Thiohalobacter thiocyanaticus: one gene and its partner. The protein of the gene in region 2 binds, or shares a complex with, the protein of the main gene of each other region. Links are inferred from orthologs where the notes say so. Each region holds a gene or a part of one and is shown on either strand. Other genes may lie near its edges. The genes, in order: eno and rne.

Region 1 (6,104 bases), 230 kb from region 2 along the record:
TGATCCATCGGGACGAAGGACACTAAATCATCATCTGCAAGCCGCAGCTTAGCCTCTCTTTTGGGAGGCTTAATCTGACAAACATCACTCAATGCACGCCAATCCCAGTCAGGTCTCATAACATCCCCCTAATCCCCTCCAGAATCTCCTCACTCTCCCGATCCAGCGTCTCGATCTCGTTGATGATGACCTCCGGATCGCGCAGGGGATCCTCCTCGACCTTGTTGGGATTCTTCACCGACAGGTCCCAGGTCTCCGGGTCGATGTCCTCGATGTTCACGGTCCAGGATTCATCGGAGTCGGCAAAACTCGCCTGCAGCTCGACGAATTCCTGCAGGTCGTCATCGTTGAGCGGGCTGGTCTTGCCCAGGCTGCGGCCGGGGTCGAGGTGGTAGTACCAGATGTTCTGCGTGGGCCGGCCCTTCTCAAAAAAGAGCACCACGGTCTTCACGCCGGCGCCGAGGAAGGTGCCGCCGGGGCAGTCGAGGATGGTGTGCAGGTTGCAGTTCTCCAGCAGTTCCCGGCGCAGGGCGCGGGAGGCGTTGTCGGAGTTGGAAAGGAAGGTGTTCTTGATGACGATGGCCGCGCGGCCGCCGGCCTTGAGATGCTTGATGAAGTGCTGCAGGAACAGGAAGGCGGTCTCGCCGGTCCTGATATCGAAGTTGTTCTGTATCTCCTTGCGCTCCTTGCCGCCGAATGGCGGGTTGGCGAGGATGATGTCGAAGCGGTTCTTCTCCTGGATGTCGGCGAGCTTCTCGGTGAGGCTGTTGGTGTGGATGATGTTGGGCGCCTCGATGCCGTGCAGGATCATGTTCATCAGCCCGATGACATAGGGCAGGCTCTTCTTCTCCTTGGCGGTGAAGGTGCGGGTCTGCAGGGTTTCCAGGTCCTGGGTGGAGAGCTTCGGATGGTTGGCCCCGTCCGGGCCCTCGGGGCCGTAGCGCAGGTAGTCGTAGGCCTCGCACAGGAAGCCGCAGGAACCGGCCGCGGCGTCGTAGATGGTTTCGCCGATCCGCGGGTCGATCACCCGGATCATGGCGCGGATCAACGGGCGCGGGGTGTAGTACTCGCCGCCGTTGCGCCCGGCGTTGCCCATGTTGCGGATCTTGGCCTCGTAGAGGTGCGACAGCTCGTGCTTCTCCTTCTGGGAGCGGAAGCTGAGTGCGTCCACATATTCCAGGGCGTCGCGCAGACTGTAGCCACTCTGGAACTTGTTGCGGATCTCGCTGAAGATCTCGCCGATCTTGTACTCGATGGTGTCGGTGTTCGCGGCGCGTTCGCGGAAGCCCTGCAGGTAGGGGAACAGCTCGGTGTTGACGAAGGTGATCAGGTCGGGGCCGGTCAGGGCATTGTCGTGATCGAAATTGCCCTCCTCGTCCTTGGGCGCGGCCCAGCTGGACCAGCGGAAGGCCTCTTCAATGATGGGTGCATAATCCTTGCCGCGGAGTTCCGCCTCATCGGCCCGCCTGCGTTCCAGGTCGTCCAGATACTTGAGAAACAGCATCCAGGAGGTCTGCTCGGTGTAGTCCAGCTCGGTGGCGCAGCCGGCTTCCTTCCACAGGACGTTATCGATGTTCTTGAAGGTCTGCTCGAACATTGGGGCGGTCGGTTCCCGTTTGCGGTCGGCCGGACGTGGCGCGGGCCTGGGTTTGGGGGTTGCCTGTCTGGCGGGCGGTTCAGATTCGAATTCGGTTTCGGGCTCTGATTCAGGCTCGGGCGGCTCGTTGCCGAGCAGTCGGTCGATCAGGGGCTGCTTCTCGCGGCCGCTGCTGTCCAGGCCCTGCGCCTCGCACAGGGTCTTGAGTTCGGCACGCTTGAGTGCGTGCAGCAGGTACTCGACCGGCAGGCTGCGCTTGCGGCTGAGGATGGCGACGAAATCGGGTTTGTTCAGGCCGGTGAGGCCCTCGATGCCGAAATCGGCGGCGAGTTCGCGGCCGCGGGCGAGGGTCAGGGTTTCGAAGATCTGTTTGCGGGTGATGCTCATCTGCGGTTGTTATTCTGTTGGTAGCTGCATGTTTTCTGAACAGACGCGGCATATGTCGGGTTACGCCCTGCGGGCTAACCCGACCTACGTACTGCATATTTTCTGAACAGACGCGGCATATGTCGGGTTACGCCCTGCGGGCTAACCCGACCTACGTACTGCATATTTTCTGAACAGGCGCGGCATATGTCGGGTTACGTCCTGCGGGCTAACCCGACCTACGTACTTGTCCCGGCGGAATCCTGTCGGGTTACGCCCTGCGGGCTAACCCGAGCTATGTGCCCGTTGCGGCGGAACCCTGTCGGGTTACGCCCTCACGGGCTAACCCGACCTACTCTGCTCCTGCACTTCGTAGGTCGGGTTAGCGTAGCGTAACCCGACAACGATCACCAAACCCGTCCTACAGGTTTTCAATCAGCACGACGGCGAAGGCCGCGATGCCCTCGCCGCGGCCGGTGAAGCCCATCCGCTCGGTGGTGGTGGCCTTGACGTTGACGCCGTCGGGGTCGAGGTTCAGATCGGCGGCGATGTTGGCGCGCATGGTCTCGATATAGGGGGCGAGTTTCGGGGCCTGGGCGATGAGGGTGAGATCGGCGTTGACCACACGGTAGCCCTTCGCCGCGATCTTCTGCATGACCTCGCGCAGCAGCACGCGGCTGTCCGCGCCTTTGTACTGCGGATCGCTGTCGGGGAAGTGCCGGCCGATATCGCCCAGGGCGGCGGCACCCAGCAGGGCATCGCACAGGGCGTGCAGGGCGACGTCGCCGTCGGAGTGGGCTTCCAGCCCCTGATCATGCGGGATCTCGACCCCGCCCAGCACCAGCCGGCCGCCCGGCTTGAAGGCATGGGCATCGAAGCCCTGTCCGATTCTCATAACCGCTCCTGCTGTTGCAGATAAAATCCGGCCAGGGCCAGGTCCTCGGGCCGGGTGATCTTCAGGTTGTCGGCGTGGCCCTCGACCAGTTTCGGTTTCAGGCCAAGGTGTTCGACGGCGAAGGCCTCGTCGGTCACGGGCCGGGCGTCGTCGCGGGCGCGGACCAGGGCCTCGTGCAGGGTCTGCAGCCGGAACATCTGCGGGGTGAGCGCGTGCCAGATGACACTGCGATCGAGGGTGGCGACCACGCGGCCCTGGTCGTCGGCCTCCTTCATGGTGTCGCGGGTGGGCACGGCCAGCAGGCCGCCGACCTCGTCCTCAGTCAGGGTATCCATGAGATTTGCAATATCCTCGCGCCGCAGGCAGGGCCGGGCGGCGTCGTGGACCAGCACCCAGTCGTCGGGGTGCGCCTGCGTGAGCAGGTTGAGAATGCCACTGAGGACGGAGTCGCTGCGTTCGGCGCCGCCCGGCGCCTCGATGAGGGGACGCGGAGCCGAATACCGCAGTGTCTTCCAGTAGGGATCGTCGACAGCATGGACAACGCAGACGGCCTGGATGCGCGGCTCCTCGTAGAGGGCATCCAGGGTGTGTTCAAGCACCGTCTGGCGCCCGAGCGGCAGGTACTGCTTGGGCACCTCGGCGCCCATGCGGCGGCCGATGCCGGCGGCGGGGACGACGGCCCAGTAGCGTTGGCTGTGTGACATAAGCAGGTGTCCAGGTCCCGTAGGTCGGATCAGCCCGTCAGGGCGTAATCCGACACCCGTAGGCAGCCCTGTCGGGTTACGCTGCGCTAACCCGACCTACAGAGCTAATCATCCGTTTCTTTCCTGTCGGACTCGATGACCTGATAGAAGGTCTCGCCGTCGCGGATCATGCCCAGTTCACTGCGGGCACGCTCCTCGACCGCTTCAAGTCCCTGCTTGAGGTCCTGCACCTCGGCGTCCAGGGCGCGGTTGCGCTCGCGCAGTTCCTCGTTCTCGGCCCCCTGTTCCGCGACCGCGCCCTTGAGGTGCCAGACCTCGGCCAGGCTGCCCTCCCCCACCCACAGCTTGTACTGCAGGCCGAGGAAGATCAGGCCGAGGATCAGCAGCAACCAGCGCATCAGCGCGGTGCCCACCTATCCCAGCTGCTTGAAGGCACTGCGCCCGGCATAGCTGGCCAGGGTCTGGAGCTGGTCCTCGATGCGCATCAGCCGGTTGTACTTGGCCACCCGGTCGGAGCGCGACAGCGAACCGGTCTTGATCTGGGTGGAGGCGGTGCCCACGGCGATGTCGGCAATGCTCACGTCCTCGGTCTCGCCGGAACGATGGGAGACCACTGAGCTGTAACCGGCCCTGGCGGCCAGTTCGATCGCCTCTAGGGTCTCGCTCAGGGTGCCGATCTGGTTGACCTTGATCAGGATGGAGTTGGCGATGTCCTTGTCGATACCTTCCTGCAGGATCTTCGGGTTGGTGACGAACAGGTCGTCGCCGACCAGCTGCACCTTCTCGCCCAGCCTCTCGGTCAGCGCCTTCCAGCCGTCCCAGTCGTCCTCGGCCATGCCGTCCTCGATGCTGATGATCGGGTACTTGTCGCACCAGTCGGCCAGATACTCGACGAACTCGGCCGAACTGAAGCTCCTGCCTTCGGATTCCAGTACGTATTTGCCGTCTTTGTAAAACTCACTGCTGGCCGCGTCCAAGCCGAGGAATATCTCCTCGCCGGCGGCGAAACCGGCCTTCTCGATCGCCTCCAGGATCACCTCGATGGCGGCCTCGTTGGAGGGCAGGTCCGGAGCGAAGCCGCCCTCGTCGCCGACCGTGGTGGCAAGACCGCGCCCGGCCAGCACGGCCTTGAGCGCATGGAAGACCTCGGCGCCGTAGCGCACCGCCTCGCGGAAGGTGGCCGCGCCCACCGGCAGGATCATGAACTCCTGCATGTCCACGCTGTTGCTGGCATGCGCCCCGCCATTGAGGATGTTCATCATGGGCACCGGCAGGGTGAAGGGGCCCTTGCCGCCCAGCAGCCGGTACAGCGGCTGATCGGTCTCGCGCGCGCGGGCCTGGGCATTGGCCAGCGATACCGCCAGGATGGCGTTGGCGCCCAGGCGCGACTTGTTCTCGCTGCCATCGAGCTCGATCAGCTTCTCATCGATCTGCTTCTGGGCCTTCGCGTCCATGCCGAGCAGGGCCTCGCGGATCTCGGTGTTGACGTTCTCCACGGCCTGCAGCACGCCCTTGCCGTTGTAGCGGTGCTTGTCGCCGTCGCGCAACTCCACCGCCTCGCGGCTGCCGGTGGAGGCCCCGGAAGGCACGGCAGCGCGGCCCACGGCACCGGATTCCAGCAGCACGTCGGCCTCGACGGTGGGGTTGCCGCGCGAATCCAGGATCTCGCGCGCGCGGACATTATTAATCTGAGACATCTTTTCTCCAGATTTCTTCTAGTTACGATTTAAACTTAAAGTCGATTACCCGGCATGAATGGCGCCAATTCTAGCGCACTCGGGAGGGTTTGTCGTGGCGGGTTCGGGTGTCCGCTGTGCCGGCATGCAGGTCGGGTTAGCGTAGCGTAACCCGACAGGAACGCGGCAATAACGTCGGGTTACGCCCTGTCGGGCTAACCCGACCTACAAGGATGCACCTACATCAACTCCGCCTCGGCAAACCCCCGCTCCTTCACCGCCGCGTCGATGACCTTCAGCGTGGCCAGCAGATTTTCCATGCTGCCCAGCGGCCAGGCATTGGGGCCGTCGGACAGGGCCTCGGCCGGATTGGGATGGGTCTCCATGAACAGACCGGAGACGCCGGCGGCCACGGCGGCGCGCGCCAGCACCGGGACGAACTCGCGCTGGCCGCCGGAGCTGGTGCCCTGCCCGCCCGGCTGCTGCACCGAGTGGGTGGCGTCGAACACCACCGGGGCGCCGGTCGCGCGCATGATGGCAAGCCCGCGCATGTCCGAGATCAGGGTGTTGTAGCCGAAGGACACGCCGCGCTCGCACACCATGATCTGGTCGTTGCCGACCTCGCGCGCCTTGTCGACCACGTTCTGCATGTCCCAGGGGGCGAGGAACTGGCCTTTCTTGATATTCACCGGCCGGCCCTGGCGGGCGACATTCTGGATGAAGTTGGTCTGCCGGCAGAGGAAGGCCGGGGTCTGCAGCACATCGACCACGCTGGCGACCTCTTCCAGCGGCGTGTCCTCGTGCACGTCGGTCAGTACCGGCACGCCGATTTCATCCTTCACCTGCTGCAGGATACGCAGGCCCTC
Region 2 (6,313 bases):
TGCTTAGCAAATACTTCCAACTGCAGCTGTCCACTTCCGCCGGCATCTCCCTGCACGATGTCACGCCGCAGATCCGCGACTGCCTGGCTGACAGCGGCATTGACAACGGCTTTGTCACCATCACTTCCCGGCATACCACCACGGCCCTGACCATCAACGAGAACGAGGCGCGGCTGCTGGGGGATGTGAAGGCCTTCTTCACCCGCCTGGTCTCGCCGGGGGATGAATACCTGCATAACGATATCCATCTGCGGGACTGTCCGCCGGATGAGCCGGAGAATGCGCATTCGCACCTGGTGGCGATGCTGCTGGGCAGTTCGGAGGTGGTGCCGGTGAGTGAGGGGCGGCTGGTGCTGGGGCAGTATCAGTCTGTGCTGCTGGTAGAGCTGGATGGGCCGCGGGAGCGGACGGTGGCGGTGCAGGTGGTGGGGGAGTGAGGTACACGGTGCCGACTTCAGGTCAAATTCCACCGTCATTGCGAGTACCCAGAGGGCATAAACGAAGCGCGGCAATCTCACACGGCAGACTCAGCTGTTTGGAGATTGCCGCGTCACTTCGTTCCTCGCAATGACAAGGATATAAGGACGCAATGACGGGGTAGGCGGGGTGTCTTACTTCTCCTGCAGCGCCTCGAACAGCAACTCGATGTCCGGGTTCGGTCTGTGCTCGCGGTCGTAGAGGGGGATGGTGCGGGTCTGGGCGACACGGCGGGTGGCGTCGCCGAACTGGTTGGCCTGGATGGTCTTGTCCATGCCCAGGCATTCAACCACGACACAGGCTTCATCCTCCAGCACCTCCATGATGCGGCAGGCGCGGTCCTGCACCTGCACCACCTGGCCAATGGCGTTGCGCAGGCGCTGCAGGTCGTCGTTCGATTCGTGCTCGGATTCACTGTTCATTCCCGGATATTCAGCCATTCTTTCCGCCGTTGCAACTGCCCGGTGCGGCCTGCCTTCCCGAGGGTAAGTTATTGTTTTAGAATATGCGAATCTGGATTTACAGCAGTAACGGAATGAGACGACAGGTATGATTGATCAGAACAAGGTGCGGGTGTTGTTCGTCTGCATGGGCAACATCTGCCGCTCGCCCACGGCCCAGGGCGTATTCGAGAAGGTGGTCGATGAGGCCGGTCTGGGGCACCGGATCGAGATCCATTCCGCCGGGACCCATGCCTATCATGTGGGTGAACCGCCGGATACACGCGCCCAGGAGGCCGCCAGCAAACGCGGTTATGACCTGTCCGCGCAGCGTGCGCGCAAGGTGCAGGTCGAGGACTTCATCGAATTCGACTATGTGCTGGCCATGGATCGCAGCAACTATGCCGATCTGCAGGAACTGGTGCTGCCGGATTACGAACAGCGCCTGAAGCTGTTTCTGGAATTTGCCCGGGAACTGCAGGACACGGATGTGCCGGATCCCTACTATGGCGGCAGGCAGGGCTTCGAGCGGGTATTGGACCTGATCGAGGCGGCCTCGCAGGGGCTGCTCGAACACATCCGCATCGAGCACAAGCTCTAGCAATCAGGTAGGTCGGGTTAGCCCGTCAGGGCGTAACCCGATATGAGCCGTGCCAGGCCTGTCGGGTTACGCTTCGCTAACCCGACCTACAGTACTCGAACACATCCGCATCGAGCACAAGCTGTAGGATGGGTGAAGGCGCGTGGCGCCGTAACCCATCATCGTGTCATACCGGGCGATGATGGGTTGCGCTTCGCTCCACCCATCCTACGACTCTGCAACTGCTATTCCTTGTTGCCCACCACCTTGGCCGGGTCGTTCGACGCCGGGGCATCGCCCGCGGGCCTGTCGGCCTTCGGAGCCTGGGCCGGCTGCTCCGGCTTGGGCGCGGACTGCTGCTCCGGCTTCGGAGCCGGCGGCTCCGGCTTGGCTGCGGGCTGTTCCGGTTTCGGGGCCGCTTGTTCCGGCTTCGGTGCAGCAGGCTGCTCCGCCTTCGGGGCGGGCTTGTCCTGGGCGGCGGGCGGGGCTGCGGTGCCACTGCCGGAGCCTTCACCCCGGGCGGGCTTGTCGGCCTTTTCCGCCGGCGGCCGCTCCTGGGATGACTTCATCTCCACGACCTGACCGCCGCCGCTCTGACCCTGATTCTGGCCGCCGGCATCCTGCCTGGACTGATCGTCGCCGCCCTTGCCGCCAGCAGCCGGGGCTGATGCGCGGTTGTCCTTGTCCTCGGACTGGCCGTCGCCCTGGGCCTGCTGCTGGCCGCTCTCACCACGCTGGCGGTTGCCGCTCGAACGGCGTCGACCGCTGCCGCCGCGCCGGCCGCGCCGGCCGCCACGACTGCCGCGGGACTCCCGGGCCTGGCCCGACTCGGCACCGCCCTCGGCCTGGGGTTTGGCCTCGCTTTTGGCTTCGGGCTTCGCTTCCGGCTTGGCTTCGGCCCGCGGTTCTTCGCTCCTGGGCTTGCCCTTGCTCTTGTCCTGGGCCGGCTTCTCGCCGCCGGCTTCCTGCGGCTGGCGTTTGGGCTTGTTACGTCCACCGCCACTGCGGCCGCCGGCGCTTCGGCTGCGACCGCCGCCGTTGCGGCCGCCGCGGCTGTCCTGACGTCCCTTGCCGCCGTCACCGGCGCCCTTGCGCGGTTTCTCCTGCGCCTCGGTCTCCTCGGCGGGTTCCGGGGTGCCGAACAGGTTCGACCACAACCGCTTGAGCAGACCGGGCTGACCACCGCCGGCCGCCGGGCGGGCCGGGGCCGGGGCCTCGGCAGCGGGCGGCGGCACCGGGGAGGAGGGCACCAGCATCTTCACGGCCGGCTCTTCCGCCCGGCGGGTCACGGTCTCGCCGCCGGTCTCGGCCACTTCCACGCTTTCTTCCGGGATCAGTTCGAAGCTGGACACGGCCTGCTCGCCCTTGACCTCGTCGGTGCGCACGCGTCGGACCTCGTAGTTCGGCGTCTCCAGCGACGGGGTGGGGATGAGCATGACGTTGACCTTGTAGCGCTGCTCGATCTCGTACAGCGACTTGCGCTTCTCGTTGAGCAGGAAGGTCGCCACCTCGACCGGCACCAGCGCCACCACGCGCGCGGTCTTCTCCTTCATGGCGTTTTCCTCGACGATGCGCAGCACCGACAGGGCCAGGGATTCCACCCCGCGCACCGTGCCGTGGCCGTTGCAGCGCGGGCAGACGATCTGGCTGGACTCGCCCAGCGAGGGCCGCAGGCGCTGTCGCGACATCTCCAGCAGGCCGAAGCGCGAGATGCGTCCGACCTGGACCCGGGCGCGGTCCATCTTCAGCGCTTCCTTGAGGCGGTTCTCCACCTCGCGCTGATGCTTGGCCGCGGACATGTCGATGAAGTCGATGACGATCAGCCCGCCCAGGTCGCGGATGCGCAGCTGGCGGGCGACCTCGTCGGCCGCCTCCAGGTTGGTGTTGAGCGCGGTCTCCTCGATGTCGCTGCCCTTGGTGGCGCGCGCCGAGTTGATGTCGATGGACAGCAGCGCCTCGGTGTGGTCGATGACGATGGAGCCGCCCGAGGGCAGGGTGACGTCACGCTGGAAGGCCGACTCGATCTGGCTCTCGATCTGGTAGCGCGAGAACAGCGGCACCGGATCGTCGTAGCGCTTGAGCTTGTGCAGGTTGTGCGGCATGACGAGTTCCATGAACTCGCGCGCCCGCTGAAACACCTGGGCGTCGTCGATCATGATCTCGCCGATGTCCGAGCGCAGGTAGTCGCGCAGGGCCCGGATGATGACGTTGCTCTCCTGATAGATCAGGAACGGGGCCTGGCCCTCGTTGGCGGCGCCCTCGATCGCACTCCAGAGCTGGAGCAGGTAGTCCAGGTCCCACTGCAACTCCTCGGTGGAGCGGCCCACGCCGGCGGTGCGCACGATCAGGCCCATGCCGTCGGGGATGTTCAGCTCGGACATGATGTCGCGCACCTGGCTGCGGTCGTCGCCCTCGATGCGGCGCGACACGCCCCCGGCGCGCGGGTTGTTCGGCATCAGTACCAGGTAGCGCCCGGCCAGGCTGATGAAGGTGGTCAGCGCCGCACCCTTCTGGCCGCGCTCCTCCTTCTCCACCTGCACCACCAACTCCTGACCTTCCCTGACCGCATCCTTGATGCTGGGGCGGCCGTCGCCGGACAGGGCCTGTTCGGAGAAGTAGCTGCGGGCGATTTCCTTGAGCGGCAGAAAGCCGTGGCGGTCGGCGCCGTAATCGACGAAGGCCGCTTCCAGACTGGGCTCTACACGGGTGATCTTACCCTTGTAGATATTGGATTTTTTCTGCTCGCGGGAGGGGACCTCGATGTCGAGATCGTAGAGTTTCTGGCCATCGACCATGGCCACGCGCAACTCTTCGGGCTGAGTTGCATTGACTAGCATTCTTTTCATAGGTCTGTTCTCGCCGTTGCTCGACCCGTTTCAGGTCCGACCGCGCGGCGCGGCGCACAGGTGCCGCCGTCCAGGTGCGGTCCAGCAGCGGCTGCAGCCAGGGAGTCAGGCCCAGCAGCACCAGCAGTGCTGCCCGGGTCCGGTCCGTGAGGCCGGTCGTGCTTGACATGAAACAGGGAACAATCAAATTCATTGTGAAATAAAACCGTATTGCTCGTATCAACGACCGGGAGATACAACGGCGGGCGGCCAGACTTGACCGCAGGGGCTGTATCGCCCGGGGTGGCGTTGCGGCATGCGTGCGACCTGTTTGCTGTTGACAACTTGTCGGCGCGTGCTGCGCAGTCGCCTGCAAATCCGGTCCGCCGTGACGTGATGTCGCCGGCCAACCGGGCAAATCGACCTCCCAACTATATCAACGGCTTCCCCTCAAATCAATTGGTTAGCGTAAATATTTCCATTCTGCACGGGTGCCCGCGGCTGCTATGATAGCCGCCCATGAATACCGGCAAATCACAGGTTCAGGTGCGGGAAATCGGCCCCGAGGAGGCCGGTCAGCGCATCGATAACTATCTGCTGCGCATACTGAAAGGCGTGCCGAAGAGTCGCATCTACCGGCTGCTGCGCAAGGGCGAGGTCCGGGTCAACAAAGGCCGGATCCGCGCGGATTACCGGCTGGCGGCGGGGGACCGGGTCCGGATTCCGCCCGTGAGCACGGCGGCGGAGAAGCCCGGTCCCGGACCCGCCCCCGGCCGGCTGCTGACCGACCGCATCCTCTATGAGGATGATCGCCTGCTGGTCGTGGACAAGCCCGCCGGCATGGCGGTGCACGGCGGCAGCGGTCTGAGCTTCGGCGTGATCGAGGCCCTGCGCGGCAGCCGGCCGGAGGCGAAGTTCCTGGAACTGGTGCACCGGCTGGACCGCGAGACCTCCGGCTGCCTGATCCTGGCCAAGCGCCGCAGCGCTCTGCGGGCCCTGCACGAACAGCTGCGCGAGAACCGCATGGACAAGCGCTACTTCGCCCTGCTCCGGGGGCGGCTGGCGGCAGGACGCCAGCGGGTGGAGGCGCCGCTGCGCCGCAACCAGCTGCGCGGCGGCGAGCGCATGGTCCAGGTCGCGGAGGACGGCAAGCCGGCACGCACCGATTTCACTCTGGTGGAGGCCTGGCCCGGCGCCAGCCTGGTCGAGGCGGTACTGCACACCGGCCGCACCCATCAGATCCGGGTGCATGCCGCCCACCTCGGCCATCCCCTGGCCGGCGACGACAAGTACGGAGATCCGGACTTCAACCGGGTACTGAAGGCGCGCGGCCTGAACCGGCTGTTCCTGCACGCCCACTTCATCGCCTTCGACCACCCGGCCACGGGCGAGCGGGTTCAGGTCAGTGCGCCGCTGGACGCTGACCTGCGCGGGGTATTGGAAAGGCTGCACAGCGACCCCATTGAACAGAGCCCCGACGGGAACCGCGGGACAGCCTGACGCGCATTTGTCATGCGATCCGGGTAGAATGCGCGCCCCGGGAAGGAATCAGATATCTGATCCGCATTTTCATAATTAATAATCTGCTTTATAAAAACATTGCAAGCACAGGGAATCATGGATAATTGTCTTAATGAGCTGAAGCTCCTGGTATTCGACTGGGACGGAACCCTGATGGATTCCGAGGCCCAGATCGTCAGCTGCATGCAGGCTGCCGCCGCCGACCTCGCGCTGCCGGAACGCCGTCCGGAGGAAATCCGCGACATCATCGGTCTGGGCCTGAAGGAGGCCGTGACCCGCCTCTACCCCGATGATGGCGAGACCCTGGTGGAGGCGCTGTCCGACCGCTATCGCCAGCACTGGCTGGGCCAACTCGAGACCAGTACCCTGTTCCCGGGCGTGGTCGAGACCCTGCAGCTGCTCAAGGAGGAGGGCTTCCTGCTGGCGGTGGCCACCGGCAAGGGCCGCGCCGGGCTGGACCGGTCCCTGGC

Evidence for each region.
Region 1: the proteins of rne (region 2) and eno are in contact, whole or in part, in a solved structure (PDB 2FYM), measured with the Escherichia coli proteins. The link is inferred for Thiohalobacter thiocyanaticus from one-to-one orthologs.

Annotation. Positions count from the first base shown.
Region 1 is NZ_AP018052.1:2,150,633-2,156,736, forward strand. Bases 3,118-6,104 are described here. They hold eno (phosphopyruvate hydratase), read right to left. Parts: upstream 5,260-6,104; coding sequence 3,976-5,259; downstream 3,118-3,975. Other genes in these bases: ispD (2-C-methyl-D-erythritol 4-phosphate cytidylyltransferase), read right to left, coding at 3,118-3,562; ftsB (cell division protein FtsB), read right to left, coding at 3,667-3,960; kdsA (3-deoxy-8-phosphooctulonate synthase), read right to left, coding at 5,478-6,104. In the rest of the region: CFK21_RS09995 (restriction endonuclease subunit S), read right to left, coding at 1-119; CFK21_RS10000 (class I SAM-dependent DNA methyltransferase), read right to left, coding at 116-1,597; ispF (2-C-methyl-D-erythritol 2,4-cyclodiphosphate synthase), read right to left, coding at 2,385-2,858; more of ispD, read right to left, coding at 2,855-3,117. UniProt on the Escherichia coli protein: Catalyzes the reversible conversion of 2-phosphoglycerate (2-PG) into phosphoenolpyruvate (PEP). It is essential for the degradation of carbohydrates via glycolysis.
Region 2 is NZ_AP018052.1:1,924,293-1,930,605, forward strand. Bases 1,543-4,738 are described here. They hold rne (ribonuclease E), read right to left. Parts: upstream 4,344-4,738; coding sequence 1,743-4,343; downstream 1,543-1,742. Also shown: CFK21_RS08865 (secondary thiamine-phosphate synthase enzyme YjbQ), read left to right, coding at 1-437; CFK21_RS08870 (hypothetical protein), read right to left, coding at 612-899; CFK21_RS08875 (low molecular weight protein-tyrosine-phosphatase), read left to right, coding at 1,027-1,518; 23S rRNA pseudouridine(955/2504/2580) synthase RluC, read left to right, coding at 4,842-5,822; CFK21_RS08890 (HAD-IA family hydrolase), read left to right, coding at 5,940-6,313. UniProt on the Escherichia coli protein: Endoribonuclease that plays a central role in RNA processing and decay. Required for the maturation of 5S and 16S rRNAs and the majority of tRNAs. Also involved in the degradation of most mRNAs.